2 regions of the Williamsia sp. M5A3_1d genome follow, and region 1 is predicted to be linked to the other one. Evidence: riboswitches for the same ligand, from Rfam matches in the RefSeq annotation. Region 1 holds a riboswitch; the other holds the start of a gene.
What was found. Region 1 has a riboswitch for S-adenosylmethionine ahead of ACLBW1_RS06790 (bifunctional o-acetylhomoserine/o-acetylserine sulfhydrylase). Riboswitches for the same ligand answer to the same signal wherever they lie in the genome.
Positions count from the first base shown of each region.

Region 2: linked by a shared signal. The riboswitch ahead of ACLBW1_RS04885 (aminotransferase class V-fold PLP-dependent enzyme) and the one ahead of ACLBW1_RS06790 (bifunctional o-acetylhomoserine/o-acetylserine sulfhydrylase) in region 1 are both predicted to bind S-adenosylmethionine.

Region 1 covers NZ_JBKEZX010000001.1:1,449,096-1,452,757, reverse strand. Annotated here, with positions in the region: gene ACLBW1_RS06795 (MFS transporter) at 1-971, opposite strand, end outside; SAM riboswitch class IV at 1,174-1,301, shown strand; gene ACLBW1_RS06790 (bifunctional o-acetylhomoserine/o-acetylserine sulfhydrylase) at 1,359-2,696, shown strand; gene metX (homoserine O-acetyltransferase MetX) at 2,699-3,662, shown strand, end outside.
Region 2 covers NZ_JBKEZX010000001.1:1,057,144-1,060,805, forward strand. Annotated here, with positions in the region: gene ACLBW1_RS04875 (DedA family protein) at 1-167, shown strand, start outside; gene ACLBW1_RS04880 (isochorismate synthase) at 363-1,481, opposite strand; SAM riboswitch class IV at 1,578-1,694, shown strand; gene ACLBW1_RS04885 (aminotransferase class V-fold PLP-dependent enzyme) at 1,727-3,010, shown strand; gene alc (allantoicase) at 3,056-3,662, opposite strand, start outside.

The DNA of each region.
Region 1 (3,662 bases):
GCGACGTCCATCAGACGCGTCTGCAGCGCGGGGACGAGCGCCGAACCCGTCACGCCGACCGCGAACACCAGCGGCAGCGCGGCCCACACGGTCCCGGCCACCACGGCGAACACCACGAGGCTGGCCAGGATGGCCACGAGTCCTGCGAACATCGTGCCGATCACCGACCGATCGGCGAGTGCGCCGCCGACGATGTTGCCGACCACCATGCCGATGCCGAACAGCATCAGCGCGAACGGGACGAGACCGCCGGGCAGACCGGAGACATCGGTGAGGGTGGTGTGGATGTAGGTGTAGAACGCGAACATGCCGCCGAAACCGACGACGCCGATGAGCAGGGTGAACCACACCTGTGGACGGGCCAGGGCGCCGAGCTCGGTGACCGGGTTGCTCGCGGTCATACCGGTCAGCGTCGGGAGGTACCGCACCAGCGACGCGATGGTGGCGAGCCCGATGACGACGACCACACCGAAGGCGGTGCGCCATCCGAACGCCTCACCGAGCCAGGTGGCGGCGGGGACACCGACGACGTTGGCGACGCTGAGTCCCAGCATCACCTGACCGACCGCCTTGGCCCGGCTGCCCGGCCCCGCGAGGTGTGCGGCGACGAGCGCGGCGACGCCGAAGTAGGCGCCGTGCGGGAGGCCTGCGACGAAGCGGGCGGCCATCAGGGTGCCGTAGGTCGGTGCGATCACGGTCGCGGCGTTGCCGACCGTGAACGCCAGCATCAGCGTGATCAGCAGGGCACGCCGCGACATCCGCGCGGTGGCCGCCGCGATCAGGGGTGCGCCGACGACGACGCCGAGTGCGTACGCGGAGATGACGTGGCCCGCGGTCGGCTCGGAGATCTGCAGCGAGTCGGCGATGCTGGGCAGCAGACCCATCGACACGAACTCGGTCGTGCCGATACCGAAGCCGCCCAGTGCGAGCGCGAGGATCGCGTTGCGGCGGGCGGTGGTGGACACGGACATGAGGCAACCTCTCGCAACAGGACTCGGGAGGCGCACACCGGTGGGCGCCGACGGCGACGATCGCTCGCCGCACACAGGGCATCTCAACGTCATGAGGTCGGGAAAAGATTCCAGACCCACCACACGCGAGGGCGATTCTTTCGAATCTGCGTGCGCGGGATCCTTTCGGGACGAAATCGGCGATGTTATATCCTTGACGCCAGGTCATGAGTATCAGCGCCAAGCCCCGGCTCGCTGATCGGCAACCCTCCAACCGCGGTGGGGTGCTCCGGGTGAAAGACCAGGTTGTGGGTGTTCGCCGACGGCGACGCTCCGCAGCAAGCGCGGGTCCGATGGTCGGACCCCACAGGGCACTGCCGCCCGCCGACCGAAAGAGAGCTGTACCCCATGTCTGACCTCCCCTACGACGGCACCCTCGAGTCCGAGGACCCCACCCTCAACTGGACCTTCGAGACCAAGCAGATCCACGCCGGCCAGACCGCAGATGCGGCCACATCGGCACGCGCGCTGCCGATCTACCAGACCACGTCGTACACCTTCCGTGACACCCAGCACGCCGCCGACCTCTTCGGACTCGCGGAGCCGGGCAACATCTACACCCGCATCATGAATCCGACGCAGGATGCCGTCGAGCAGCGCATCGCGGCACTGGAGGGCGGCGTCGCGGCGCTGCTGGTCGCCTCGGGGCAGGCCGCGGAGACGTACGCGATCTTGAACATCGTCGAGACCGGCGGACATGTCGTCTCCAGCCCGCGGCTCTACGGCGGCACCTACAACCTCTTCCACTACACGCTGCCGAAGTTCGGTATCGAGGTCACCTTCGTGGACGATCCGGAGGACCTCGACTCGTGGCGGGCCGCGGTCAAGCCCAACACCCGGGCGTTCTACGGCGAGACGATCTCGAACCCCAACAACGAGATCCTCGACCTCCCCGGCATCTCCGGCGTCGCTCACGAGAACGGGATCCCGCTCATCGTCGACAACACCGTCGCCACCCCCTACCTGATCCAGCCGCTCCAGCACGGCGCCGACATAGTCGTGCACTCCGCGACCAAGTACCTCGGTGGTCACGGCACCGCGGTCGGCGGCGTCATCGTCGACGGCGGGACGTTCGACTGGCGGGGTCAGCGCGACGGCGTCGACCTGTTCCCCGGGTTCACCACACCCGACGCGAGCTACCACGGTGCGGTCTTCGCCGACCTCGGCGCCCCGGCCTTCGCGCTCAAGGCCCGCGTGCAGTGGTTGCGTGACACCGGCGCGGCCATCTCGCCGTTCAATGCGTTCCTCATCTCGCAGGGCATCGAGACCCTGAGCCTGCGCATCGAGCGGCATGTCGAGAACGCACAGAAGGTCGCGCAGTTCCTCGAGGGTCACAGCCAGGTCGAGTCGGTGGCCTACGCCGGCCTGCAGTCATCGCGGTGGTACGAGCGCGGCCAGCAGCTCGCCCCCAAGGGTCAGGGCGCCATCGTGGCGTTCGAGATCACCGGTGGCGTGGACGCGGGCAAGCGCTTCGTCGACGCGTTGACGCTGCACAGCCATGTCGCCAACATCGGCGACGTCCGCTCGCTGGTCATCCACCCGGCGTCGACCACGCACTCGCAGCTGACTCCCGAGGAGCAGCTCGCAGCCGGTGTGGCCCCGGGACTGGTGCGTCTGGCGGTCGGTATCGAGGGGATCGACGACATCATCGCCGACCTCGAGACAGGATTCCGGGCGGCGAACTGATCGTGACCACCGAATCCCGGACGCCCACTGCCGCAGGTGAGGTCTCCGCACCGCCCGATTGGGAGACCGTCGGCGACGGGGCGTTGATCCACGCGTCCGTGGGTTCGGTGGAGCTCGACAACGGTGGCCGGATCGACGACGTGACCCTGGCGTTCCAACGCTGGGGCACGTTGTCGCCGACCCGCGACAACGTCGTGTTGACGCTGCATGCGCTCACCGGCGACTCCCACGTGGTCGGCGCCCCCGGTCCCGGCCACCCGTTGCCCGGTTGGTGGGACGGCCTCATCGGCCCCGGCTGCGCGGTCGACACCGACGAGTGGTGCGTGATCTCGGCCAATGTTTTGGGCGGTTGCGGCGGGTCGACCGGCCCGTCGTCGCCGGGTCCCGACGGTGCGCCCTGGGGTTCGCGCTTCCCCCACATCACCGTGCTCGACCAGGTGCGCGCCGAGGTCGCCCTGATGGATGCGCTCGACATTCGTTCCGTGGCGGCGGTTCTCGGTGGTTCGATGGGTGGTGCGCGATCGCTCGAGTGGCTGATCGGCTATCCCGATCGGGTCCGCAGCGGACTCGTGTTGGCCGTCGGTCCGCGGGCCACAGCCGATCAGATCGGCACCCAGACCACCCAGATCGCGGCCGTCACCTCCGACCCGAACTGGCAGGGCGGCGACTACCACGGCACCGGGACGCGCCCCGTCGCCGGACTCGGCATCGCCCGTCGAATCGCCCACATGACCTACCGGTCGGAGATCGAACTCGATCAGCGTTTCACCAATGATGCACAGGGAGAAGAGATCCCGCTCGAAGGTGGCCGCTATGCCGTGCAGAGCTACCTCGAACACCAGGCCGACAAGCTCGCCGCCCGGTTCGACCCCGGCAGCTACGTGGTGCTCAGCGAGGTGCTCAACCACCACGACGTTGGACGCAACCGCGGGGGCACCGAGGCCGCGTTGCGCAGTTGCGACGTGC
Region 2 (3,662 bases), 390 kb from region 1:
TGATCTCGGTCGGCGTCATCGGCTACCTCGTCGGCGCGACGGTCGGCGCACGACTGCTCCTCTACGGCGCGCTCGTCGTGGGTGTCGCCGCGCTGGTGTTCATCGGCATCAGCTGGTTGCGCAACCGCCGCCACGCCCGTCGCCTCGCCGAGGCCACACCCCGCTGACCCCGAGCGTGCCGAAACCTTCCGCCGAGCGTGCCGAAACGACCCGCCGAGTGTGCCGAAACCTTCCGCCGAGCGTGCCTAAATGATCCGCCGAGTGTGCCGAAGTGGGTGGTCCAGCGCACGAGTGAGTCGACCCGAGCGCATCATTGGCACGGTCGGCGTCCAGTTTCGGCACGCTCGACGGGGTGGCGGGGGTCAGGCCAGCAGGTCGGGACAGCCCAGGGCGCGCAGGATGGTGCCGAACTTGGCCGTGGTCTCGGCGAGCTCATCGTCGGGATCTGACTCGGCCACGATGCCGCCGCCGGACCACGCGCGCAGGGAGCGTCGGTCGGCGGTCAGTTCGGCACAGCGGATGCTGACCATCCATTCGCCGTCGCCGGTCTCGTCGCACCAGCCGACCGCACCCGCGTAGAAGTCGCGGGGCTCCTCGGTGTCGAGGATCACTCGCCGCGCGACGTCGGTGGGGGTGCCGCAGATCGCCGGGGTGGGGTGCAGGTGACGCGCCAGGTCGAGCGAGGTCATCGTCGAGTCGCGCAGGGTCGCGGTGATCGGGGTGGCCAGGTGCCACATCTCGCCGGTGCTCAGCAGGACGGGGTCGGCGGGGAAGTCGACGGCCTCGGCGAAGGGCTCGAGCGCGTTCACGAGGTGCTCCACCACGAGTCGGTGCTCGTGATGGTCCTTGGTCGATGCGGCGAGCATGCGGCCGCGTTCGGCATCGACGACGGGATCGGACGATCGTGCCGCCGACCCCGCATACGGATGGCAGGTCACGGTCCGACCGACCCTGCGCACCAACGACTCCGGACTCGCCCCTACGAGGACGTGCCCTTCGAACTTCGGCCCGGCCGCCGACAGATCCACGGCGAAGGCGTTGTGCTCGGGGTTGCCCGCCGCCAGCGCGGTCAGGAGGTCCTCGACGTCGAGTTCGGTGTCGGCGGTCATCTCGATCGCGCGCGCGAGCACCACCTTCTGTGCAGCTCCCTTCTGTGCAGCTCCACAGCCGATCTCGCCGATCACCCGTGCGACCCGGGCGCGGTGGACGCTCGGCGCGGGGATCGATGCGTGCAGTGTGATCCCGAACCGTGTGGCCGCGGACACACTGTGCGACAACGGTTCCGAGTCGTCGAGATGGTCGACCGAGTACAACGCGTCCGGGGCGCCGGGATCGAACGCCAGAGCGCCGACCACCGCGATGGGGGCGCCGCTCGACCGGGCGGTCGCGATCGCGGCGACGGCATCTTCGGCCGACGAGAACTGCCGCGTCGCCGACCGGGCCCGGACCGTTCCGTGAGGGCGCGACAGTGTGAACAGCACCCCGCCGAGATTACCCGCGCCGATTTTCGATCACGCTGACGCCAACTCTGCGGCTGCGTTGACATCGCGATGCCGGCTCGGCCATCCTCGACGCCAGGTCATGAGTGTCAGCGCACAGCCCCGGCTTGCTGACCGGCAACCCTCCAACCGCGGTGGGGTGCTCCGGGTGACGACCAGGCGCACGTCCGAGGTGGACGTGCGCAAGCGCGGACTCCCTCGAGGAGTCCTCTGACGAGAGGACCACCATGTCTGTCACCGACATCACCCCTGCCGCCGCCCTGCTCGCGCCGGTGTACCCGATCGCCGACGTCGTCGGCGCCGACGAGACCGTCGACTGTGCGGCCGGTCGTGTGCGCTACGTCAACGGCGACTACGCGGCGAGCGCGCCGGCGCTCACCGCGGTCGCCGCCGAGATCGCCGAGGCGTTGCCGCAGTACGCCAGTGTGCACCGCGGTGCCGGACATCTCTCACAGCTCACCACGGCCCGCTACGAGAACGCCCGGGCGGTGGTGGCCGGTTTCGTGCGCGCCCGCGCCGACGATCAGGTGATCTTCACCCGCAACACCACCGACGGCATCAACCTGCTGGCCCGCGCCGTCCCCGGCGACACCGTGGTCCTCGACATCGAGCACCACGCGAACCTGTTGCCGTGGCAGCGTTCCGGGGCGGACGCGAAGGCGAAGCCGCAGCTGGACCGACGGTGCCGCGTGGTGACCTGCCGCCCCACGATCGCCGAGACGCTCACGGCCCTGGCCGAGGAACTCCGCCGCGCGCCGGCGGCGCTGCTGGCCGTCACCGGCGCGTCGAATGTGACCGGTGAGGTGCTGCCCCTGGCGAAGCTGACCCACATCGCCCACGACGCCGGCGCCCGCATCCTCGTCGACGCCGCCCAACTCGCCCCGCACCGCGCGATCACCGTCGCCGGCCACGGCATCGACTACCTCGTGTTCTCGGGGCACAAGCTGTACGCGCCCTTCGGGTGCGGCGTGCTCGTCGGTCGCGGTGACTGGCTCGACGCCGCCGAGCCCTACCTCGCCGGCGGTGGCGCGACGGCCGACGTGCCCCCGACCGAGGATGTACTCGAGGTGGTCTGGCGCAGCGGGCCCGCACGACACGAGGCCGGGACCCCGAACGTGCTGGGCGCCATCGCGATCGCGGCGGCGTGCACCGCCATCGACGAACTCGGTTTCGAGCGCATCGGCCTGCACGAGCACCTCCTGCGCACCCGCCTCGAGGACGCGCTCGACGCCATCGACGGCGTCGAACGGCTCTCCATCTGGTCCGACGGCCGTGACCGCGTCGGCATCGTCGCGTTCACCGTCGCCGGGCACTCACCGCGCGCGGTGGCCGAACACCTCAACGACGCCCACGGCATCGGGGTTCGCGACGGCCGCTTCTGCGCACATCCGCTGCTGCACCACCTGGGCCATCCCGAGGGTGCGGTGCGCGCCAGCTTCGGTGTCGGGACCGGCTCCGACGACGTCGATCGTCTCGCCGCGGCGCTGATCGACCTCACCTCGCGCACGTGACCTGACCCTTCGCGCGGAGGGCTGCCATGCGAGCAGCCGCCGATGTCAGTTGTCGCCGTGATCCCAGCGTCGCTGCAGATCGGCGCGTCCGGCGTCGGTGAGGGAGCCGGACAGGCGCAGGCGGGCCATGCCCCCGTCGGGGTGGATGTCCATGCGCGCCCGGGTCATCGGGCGATCGACATCGACCACGAAGCGGTGCCGGGTGTCGGGCTGCAGGGGGGTGCGGGGCAGGATCTCGAACCACTCGCCGTCGGCGCCGTCGCGTCCGTGGACACTTGCCTCGCCGGGGGCGTTGCCGAGGAACCAGCTGGTGTCGAGTTCGACGAGCGAGACCACACCCTGTGCGGCGAGGTCGATCTCGACCCAGTCGTTGCCGTCGTCGCGACGCCGCGAGGTCTCCCATCCCTCACCCATCGAGCGGGCCGGACCGGGCATCAGCAGGTTGTTCGGTGATCCGTAGAACATGTTCGAACACGCGCTGATCCGTGCGCCGTTCTCGAGCGCGGCGAGATCGAACTGCGGCCCGAGGAACTGCGGATCGGGGACGGCGCGTCCGTGCACGCGCAGTCGGGCGACACCGCCGTCGGGATAGATCGACAGGCGCACATGGGTGAACCGGTCGCGGGAGGTGACCTCGATGGGGTTGGCCGAG